2 regions of the Ensifer sp. YR511 genome follow, and region 2 is predicted to be linked to the other one. Evidence: riboswitches for the same ligand, from Rfam matches in the RefSeq annotation. Region 2 holds a riboswitch; the other holds the start of a gene.

Region 1 (4,210 bases), on a different contig from region 2:
AGGAGATGAAGGTCACATCCGTCTCCGGCACGCAGTCCGCCATCCAGCGCGTCATCGACATCATCGGCGTGATGCCGGAGCCGGCCGAGATAAACAGGTATTTGTCGCCGGGATGGCGGACGAAGCTGAAATCGCCAAGCGGGCCAAAGGCGCGGAGTTTCATTCCGGGCTTCAGGTGCTCGAACATCCAGCGGGTGCCGATGCTGTCTGACTGCGCCTTGACGGTCACGGCGATCGACAGCGGCCGCGAGGGCGTCGACGACAGGGTGTAGGTGCGCATCACTGGCTCGTCGGCGACGGGCAGTTCGAGGGTCACGAATTGCCCGGGCAGATAGCGAAACCAGGCGGGCTTTTCGGCCCGGAAGGTGAAGGTCATGACATCGGCGGTCTCGACGACCGCCGATGTGCATTCGAGCATCTGCTGCCGGTCGATCCAGACGTGGAGCGCGTCGAAATGGTGAAACGAAGAGGCCATCTGCATGTTAGGCGACCCTTGAAAGCGGAGCCGCGTCGCCGGCAAGGCGCTGCTCCATGAACTTGCAGTACCACTCGACGAACTGCATCACGCCACCCTCGTGCTCGGGCGAATAGGGACCGGGCTCATAGGCCGGTGAGCGGATGCCGAAGGCATTTTCCTCGACGATCTGACGGTCCTGGTCGTTGGTCTCGGTCCAGACATGCGTCAGTTCATCTAGATTGTAGTCGACGCCTTCGACCGCATCCTTGTTGACGAGCCACTTCGTCGTCACCTGAGTCAGTTCGGGCCCGAGCGGCAGCACCCGGAAGGTGATGGCGTGGTCGGCGAGCACATGGTTCCAGGTGGTGGGATAGTGGAACATCAAGAGCGTGCCGATCTGGCTCTGGGAGACGTCGGCGGACAGGGCCCGCCTGACGGCGCGGGCGCCCGACATGGTGTAGCTTTCGGCATTGTCGACAAGCGGCATGCGGGCGGCGCGGAACTGACCGGTCGGCGACATCTTAAATTCGCTCGGCAGGCCCTCGGCCTCGCACTTCGCCCAATGTTCGGCGATCACAGGATCATCCTTGGCGCCCTGCACCCCGGTCGCCGTCGGCGCCTCAGGATAGGTGCGGCAGAGTTCCGGATGATTGGCGGCGCAATGGTAGCATTCGCGGTTGTTTTCCCAGACGAGCTTCCAGTTGCCCTTCTCGATGATGGTGCTTTCGAACGCGACCTTGGTTTCGCCGAGCCGATGCGGCGCAAGATAGGGCAAGGCCATGTCGCGGAACGTCGTGAAATCCATCGGCTTTTCCGACAGGTTGATGAAGATGTAGCCGCCGACCGTTTCGCAATGGATCGGCTTCAGACTGTGGGCGGCCTTGTCGAAATCCTCTCCCATCTGCCGGGCAAAGAGCAGCGAGCCGTCGAGTTCGTAGGTCCACTGGTGATAGGGACAGACAAGCTTTGCCGACGAGCCTTTCGCCTGCGTGCAGACGCGCGAGCCGCGGTGGCGGCAGGAATTGTGCAGCGCCCGGATGGCGCCCTGGCGGTCGCGGGTGATGACAACGGGGTAGCCGCCGACCTGGACGGTGAAGTAATTGCCGGCCCGCGGGATCTCGCAGTCATGGCCGATAAACAGCCAATCCTTGTACCAGATGTTTTCCAGATCCTGCCTGTAGTAGTCGGGATCGATGTAAAAGGCCCGGTCGAGGCTGTAGCCGTCCTGCCTGCCCTTCAGCTTTCGAAGCATATCGTTTCTGGTGTCCATGTCCTGTCCTCATGCGCCATGTTTCGGAGAGGCAGGACAGGAACCCGCACGGGCGCACGCCCATGCGTTTGAGGCTCCGATCCGGCTGCCCGCCGCAACCCGTTACGGTTATGTCCGTCAAGGCTGGTTTCCGGGCTCAGGAGCCGTCCTTTCGGACCTGCCCGGCGCCTTCCCGGACGAACCGTCCAGTGGCCTTTGCCGAGGCTTTCGCTCCACCACCGTTGCGGGGGCAGCGCCGGGATTTGACCGGCTTCCCAATTCTCCATCTTCCCTTCGAAGACGGCACCTTGAGTAAGGATATGTAATCGCGGAAGTCACCTTGGCAGCTGCCCGATAGCGACATCCAATTCCAGAATGACGACACGGAAAAAACCGCCACAAAAGGCCACCGTCTTAGAATTTTTACATTGCAAACATATAGATAGATCACATCTTGGGCAATTGCCGACTTTTGCGGCGCGGTCGGCGCAGATGCGGGAGGGCTTCGCCCGTTTGCGACATCGCGTCAGATAGAGAACGCTAATGATGCAGCCAGGACGAAATCATTCATTAACCATGAGCCGCTAGCCTAGCCGGCGGACGAGAGAGGTCCTGCAGGCAGGCAGATGGCGCGCTGACGATCATGGCAAAGTTGAGATACTACGACGCGACAGCCGAGAAGCTGCCGACAATCCCGCCGAAGGTGGCGGTTCATACCGAATTCCTGCGCACGGGCCGGATCAACCGCAGGCAATGGTTGCCGAGCGAACGCCGGTATTTGAGCTATGAGGAAGTCGCAGACAGGACGGGCAAGAAGCTCAGCACCGCCGGCGACACGACCCATAAGCGGATCAACGGGTTCCACAACTCGATCCAGTTCCCGAAGATGATCTTCCACCGCACGCTCGTCGGCCGGCCGCATCTCGGCTACTGTCACGTGACGGCGGCGCGTACGCCGGTTACTCCCTCCAAGGACATCACCTGGTCCTTCTACTTCGCCAACTTCTTCTGCAACCTGGGCGACGAGACGCATTTTTTCGAGAGTATCCAGCCCGGCTATTCACGCATGTACTTCGCCGTCGCCATCGAACCGGGCGCCCAAGCCGGGCAAATGGTCATCAACCGCAACTTTCGTGACAACGGGCTGCTGTTTCGCACAGATGATCCCAAGGTCGCGCTGAAAAACGTACTGATGCTTGGCGCCAAGGATGACGCGTTGCGTCGCATCATTCGCAGCCTCTGAGCCGAACCGGTTCCTTCAAAGAAAATCGTTCTGTTTTTCCGGTGCGTCCGTTAAGGAAGCGTCGGAAAGGAAACGGCATGGCTGAGATCATCGACACGGATAGAGAACCGGACCGCGCGATCGCGCGCGCCTGCGCCGTTCTTGCCGAAGGCGAGCCGGTCGCCATTCCGACCGAGACGGTCTACGGCCTTGCCGCCGACGCTACCAATCCCGATGCGATCAGTCGCATCTACGAGATGAAGGGGCGCCCGCGCTTCAATCCGCTGATCTCGCATGTTTCCGACATGGCGATGGCCGAAGCCCATGTGCATTTCGATCCGATTTCGAGGCAGCTGGCCGAAGCCTTCTGGCCCGGCCCGCTGACGCTGATCCTTCGGCAGCGCGCCGACAGCACGGTTCATGCGCTGGCGTCCGCCGGCCTCGACACGCTCGGCATCCGCATGCCCGACGGTTTCTCGCGCCGGGTAATCGCTCACTTCGGGCGACCACTGGCCGCGCCCAGTGCCAATACGTCGGGCAAAATCAGCCCGACCAGTGCGGTCCATGTGGAAGCCGATCTCGGCGACAAACTGAAGCTGATCCTCGACGCCGGCCAGGCCCAAATCGGCCTTGAGTCGACGATCATCAAGGTCGACGGCGACGAGATCCGGTTGCTTCGGCCGGGTGGCCTCGATGCCGCCGAGATCGAACGCCTGCTTGGCCGTCCGGTGACCCGGCCGGAGACGGCGGGAGCGACGATCGAGGCGCCGGGCATGCTCGCCTCGCACTACGCGCCCGGCGCTGCCGTCCGGCTCGATGCCGCCGAGGTGCATGCCGGCGAAGCCTTGATCCGTTTCGGCGGCAATCGGATCGCCGGCGAAGAGCAGGCGGCCGTCGTTCTCGATCTCAGCCCGACTGGCAATCTGCGCGAAGCCGCCGCCAATCTCTTCGACTATATGAAGCGGGCGGATGCCAGCGGCGCAGAGACCATCGCCTTCGGGCCGATCCCTTCGGACGGGTTGGGGGAAGCCATCATCGACCGGTTACAACGGGCGGCGGCACCACGAGGGTAAGATAGTGTGCGGCATCTTCTCCGCACCCACCCTCATCGAACGGCACCAATTGCGGTTATGATCGCCGCCGACCAGGAACCGAGGACCAGATCCTCAGATCGACCGATCCGATAGCGCGCGCAGGCGCAATGCGAAGTGAGGCCCATGACCACCCTTCCCTCTCCCGAACTCATCGCTTCCTTCGCCGAGATCGTCGGCAACACCAACGT
Region 2 (4,210 bases):
CCGGGAAGGATGTCCTTGACCGGTTTCCCGGTGAGCCCGCTTGCCGCGTCGACGCGATAGGCCCGGAGGCCGAAGTCGTGATAGGCGCGGGTAATGCCGGGCTCACTGCTTTCGCTGCCACCGCCGAGCTTGGCCTCGTATTCGCGGCAGGCCGCCGGAAGGTCGATGCCAAGAAGCTTGGGACCGAGCTGGGCGAGGATGATCGCCGAGCCGATCGTGCCCCAGATATAGGTCACCGCATAGGCGATCGGGATCTGGTCGGCAAAGGTCTTGGCCTGCTCCGGCGTCAGCCCGAGCGAATTGATCTGGTCGGTCGCAACCCCGATTGCAGCCGAGATCGTCTGCGAGCCGGCATACATGCCGGCGCCATAGCCGAGCGGCAGCCCGGCAATCAGCGCGCAGAGATAGGGAACGACGAGGCACAGCACCAGCACGGAGAGCGCAAAGGCGATCTGTTTCGGTCCATCGGTGCTCAAGCCCCGCACGAATTGCGGCCCGACGCCGTAGCCGACGGCGAAGAGGAAAATCAAAAACAGGGTGGATTTCAGGTCGCCGGAAACCTGGATACCCAGCTGTCCGATGAGAACGCCCGCAAGCAGCGTGGCGGTGACATTTCCAAGGTTGAACCCCGCGACCTTGATCGGACCGATGAGGAAGCCGATGCCGAGGGCGAGGAAGACGGCGACAGGCGGATAGGTCCGAAGCGTGTCGACGAAGAAATCAATGGGATTCACTGATGCTATTCCCCTCTGAAAGTTGAGTTGCCGTCACTTCATTTCGGGATCTGCGCGGCTAAGTTGAGCTTGTTTCCGAGGCTTGTCGATGCCCAATCTTAATCCCGGCAATTGTCGCTTCGGTCGTCGAAATTCTCAACGGGCATAGGGTTACGTGAGCGTAACGTATGTTACATTTCAGCGTTTTTGCTTGGGGTTGGGGATCGAGGCCGCCGCGATGTGTCGGTCGCATTCGATCGCAAGACCGCGGCACTGGCCCGGATCGCGATGGCACTTCAACTCTGGTGTTGTAATTCGTAACGTTATCTCCCAACGTGAAGCATGAGGCGTTTTCTCTTGGTTATGCTTGGAAAAGTTGCTGGGCACGGAACGGCGCGTCTTGCTGCTTGCGATAGGGGCGGCAGAACTTCGAGGGCTTGAGAAAAAAGCGGTGTCGTCTCCGCAAGGCGGCCGGTTCGTAAGGTGACGAGGAGGGGAAGCAATGATGGACGAGGTTATCCGAAGGCTCGGCGCACTTGGCGTTCAGCTCCCGACGCCGCCGAGGCCGCTCGGCGCCTACCGCGCGGTGATCGAGGCGGGTGAGATGCTTCATGTTTCGATGCAGGGGCCATTGCTGGACGGGCGCTTCGTGCATACGGGGCTGCTCGGGCGCGATGTGACCATCGACGAGGGGCGCAAGGCCGCAGAGTTGGCAGTGCTCAACGCGCTGGCGCAGATCCATGAGCATCTCGGCCGTTTCGAGCGTATTCGCCAGATCGTCCGGCTGGAGGGACATGTCGCCTGCACTGAGGATTTCCTGGAGCACCCGAAGGTCCTCGACGGTGCTTCCGAGCTTCTGGCGGCCGCCTTTGGCGAAAGGGCTGGCCATGTTCGCTCCGTCTGCGGCGTGCGCAACCTGCCGGGCAACGCCTCTGTCGCGGTGACGCTGACGGCCGAACTCTTGCCGCCGGAGTTCTGAGGTAGCACGGCACGTCTTTTAGCGGAAAGGTGGTCGCTATCGCGGGCGTCGGATTGTGTCCGGCGCCCAATTTTCGGCTTGCGCTACGTAATGTTATTTTATAACAAATCTCGCATGACGAAACGCCGCATGTTGATAGATCCCTCCCGCCTGTGTCGTGCGGTTGTCTCATCCGCCGATTCATGCGAGGAAGGCGTTGATGGTGCTGCGTCCGCGACAATGCGGAAGCGGCTGAAAAGGGAACACGGAACGGACGACCCTGATGGGGCCGAGACCGTGGCTGCCCCCGCAACTGTGAGCGGAAAGCGCATTCACACCATGTCACTGGTCGAAGACCGGGAAGACGTGGATGCGCCACGACCCGCGAGCCAGGAGACCTGCCATCGAACCGATCAACCACAACGGACGGGGTGTTCCGATGGAAAAGAACTGGCTTTCATACGACGGTTTTCCGTCCTCTTGCCGTTTCGCCATCTCTTGCCGTCAGTCCGGCGGAGGGCAGGAATGGCTGAGCCGAATTTCCGACAGCACAAGATAACGGTCTGCACCGATTGCCGCTTCACCGGCGGCCCATGCGTGCCCGGTGCCGAGCTGATCAAGCGGCTCAACCTGAGCATCGCAGCGCTCGGCGCACCGCTCGATCGCGACTTCTCGATCGCCGGAACGGTCTGCATGGCGGCCTGCACGCGGCCCTGCACCATCGCCTTCCAGGCAACGGGGAAGGCGACCTATCTCTTCGGCGACGTCTCGCCGGAAGAGGACATCGACGATCTCGTGCGCTTTGCCACAACCTATGCCGAGCGTGGCGATGGCATGACGCGGGCGGCGGAACGGCCGCGCGGGCTGAAAGGCAAGACGCTTGCCCGCATTCCCGCGGCGATGCTCGTCTCCGAAGATCTTGGCGGGCACTTCCAATGAGGTCGCGCAGAGGAACGAACCCATGAGCTGCAACGCGACGGGTGCAGCCCTCACGGTCGAGGGCCTTCGCTGGGGGCCGCGTTCGGGCCTGACGCTGGTCAACGACATCGGCTTTGCGATCGCGGCCGGCAGCCGGCTTGCGATCCTCGGGCCGAATGGCGCCGGCAAAACCTCGCTTCTGCGCTGCCTCTACCGGGCGGTGCAGCCGAATGCCGGCCGTGTTTCGGTCGATGGCGTCGATCTCTGGTCGATCTCGGCCCGCGAGGCGGCAAGGACAATCGCCGTCGTCTTGCAGGAGATGCCCGGCGATTTTCCCTTCAGCGTGCGCGACGTCGTGATGATGGGACGCATTCCGCGGCGGGAGGGCTTGAGCGGCTGGAACGATTTCGACCGCGAGCGGGTGCAGCATGCGCTCGCGCATCTCGATCTTGCCCATCTTGCCGGTCGCCAGTTCTCGACGCTTTCGGGCGGTGAGAAGCAGCGGGTGCTGATCGCCCGCGCGCTGGCACAGGAACCGCGCATCATCATCCTCGACGAGCCGACGAACCATCTCGACATCCGCCACCAGCTCGAAATCCTCGAGCTCTTGCAGACGCTGAAACTGACAATCGTCTCGACGCTGCACGACATCAATCTCGCCGCCGAGTTTGCGACAGATGTCGCGATCTTGACCACCGGGCGGCTGACGGCCTTCGGCCCGCCCGAAGAGGTGCTCAGCCCCGGCGAGCTTTCGGCCGCCTTCGGCGTCACCGCCACCGTTCACAATGCCGCTGCCGGCGGCGCCCGCTTTTCCTTTTCACTTCCTCGACAGGGATCGATTTCATGAAGATCAATATTGCCCCATTTTCCCTTCTTTTCGTGCTTGCCGCCGCCACGCCGGCGCTGGCCTATCCGGTCACCGTCAAGAGCTGCAACCGCGAGGTGACCTTCGACGCGGCGCCGAAGCGCGCGATCGCCAACGACGTCAACCTGGTGGAGATGATGCTGGCGCTGAGGCTCCAGGACCGCATGGTCGGCTATACCGGCGTCTCCGGCTGGAAGACGCTGGACGAGAAGCTGCGCGAAGGCGTCAAGGAACTGCCGGAGCTTTCGGAGAAATATCCGACCAAGGAAGTGCTGCTCAACGCCGATGCCGATTTCCTCTTTGCCGGCTGGAACTACGGCATGAAGGTCGGCGGCGAGGTCACGCCCGAGACATTGGCGCCCTTCAAGATCGGCGTCTACGAGCTGACCGAATCCTGCATCCACGTGATGGCCAAGCAGAAGCCTGATATGAACGACATGTTCGTCGATCTTCTCAATCTCGGCCGCATCTTCGGCGTCGAGGATCGCGCCGAGACGCTGGTTGACGGCTATCGCCGCCAGCTTGCCGAGATCACCAAGGCGAACGCCGGCAAGGCTAACCCGACGCGGGTCTTCGTCTATGATTCCGGCGAAGAGAAGCCGTTTACTTCCGGCCGCTTCGGCATTCCGACGGCGATGATCGAGGCCGCCGGCGGCGCCAACATCATGGACGACGTGGAAAAGAGCTGGGTGGAAATCTCCTGGGAACCGGTGATCGAGCGCAACCCGGAAGTGGTGGTCATCGTCAACTACGGCG

What was found. A riboswitch is a leader RNA that binds a small molecule or an ion and turns the genes downstream of it on or off. The one in region 2 is predicted to bind cobalamin.
Region 1: it holds a riboswitch for cobalamin, as region 2 does, so the genes downstream of both, BLU15_RS07240 (aromatic ring-hydroxylating oxygenase subunit alpha) here and BLU15_RS01800 (DUF1636 family protein) in region 2, are expected to answer to the same signal.

What each region holds. Positions count from the first base shown of each region.
Region 1 is NZ_FNGR01000003.1:8,905-13,114, forward strand. It holds gene BLU15_RS07235 (FAD-binding oxidoreductase) at 1-481, opposite strand, end outside; gene BLU15_RS07240 (aromatic ring-hydroxylating oxygenase subunit alpha) at 483-1,727, opposite strand; cobalamin riboswitch at 1,831-2,032, opposite strand; gene BLU15_RS07245 (DUF6656 family protein) at 2,350-2,949, shown strand; gene BLU15_RS07250 (L-threonylcarbamoyladenylate synthase) at 3,027-4,001, shown strand; gene BLU15_RS07255 (FAD-binding oxidoreductase) at 4,146-4,210, shown strand, end outside.
Region 2 is NZ_FNGR01000001.1:371,278-375,487, reverse strand. It holds gene aspT (aspartate-alanine antiporter) at 1-734, opposite strand, end outside; gene BLU15_RS01805 (RidA family protein) at 1,216-1,692, shown strand; cobalamin riboswitch at 1,876-2,092, shown strand; gene BLU15_RS01800 (DUF1636 family protein) at 2,197-2,610, shown strand; gene BLU15_RS01795 (ABC transporter ATP-binding protein) at 2,633-3,436, shown strand; gene BLU15_RS01790 (ABC transporter substrate-binding protein) at 3,433-4,210, shown strand, end outside.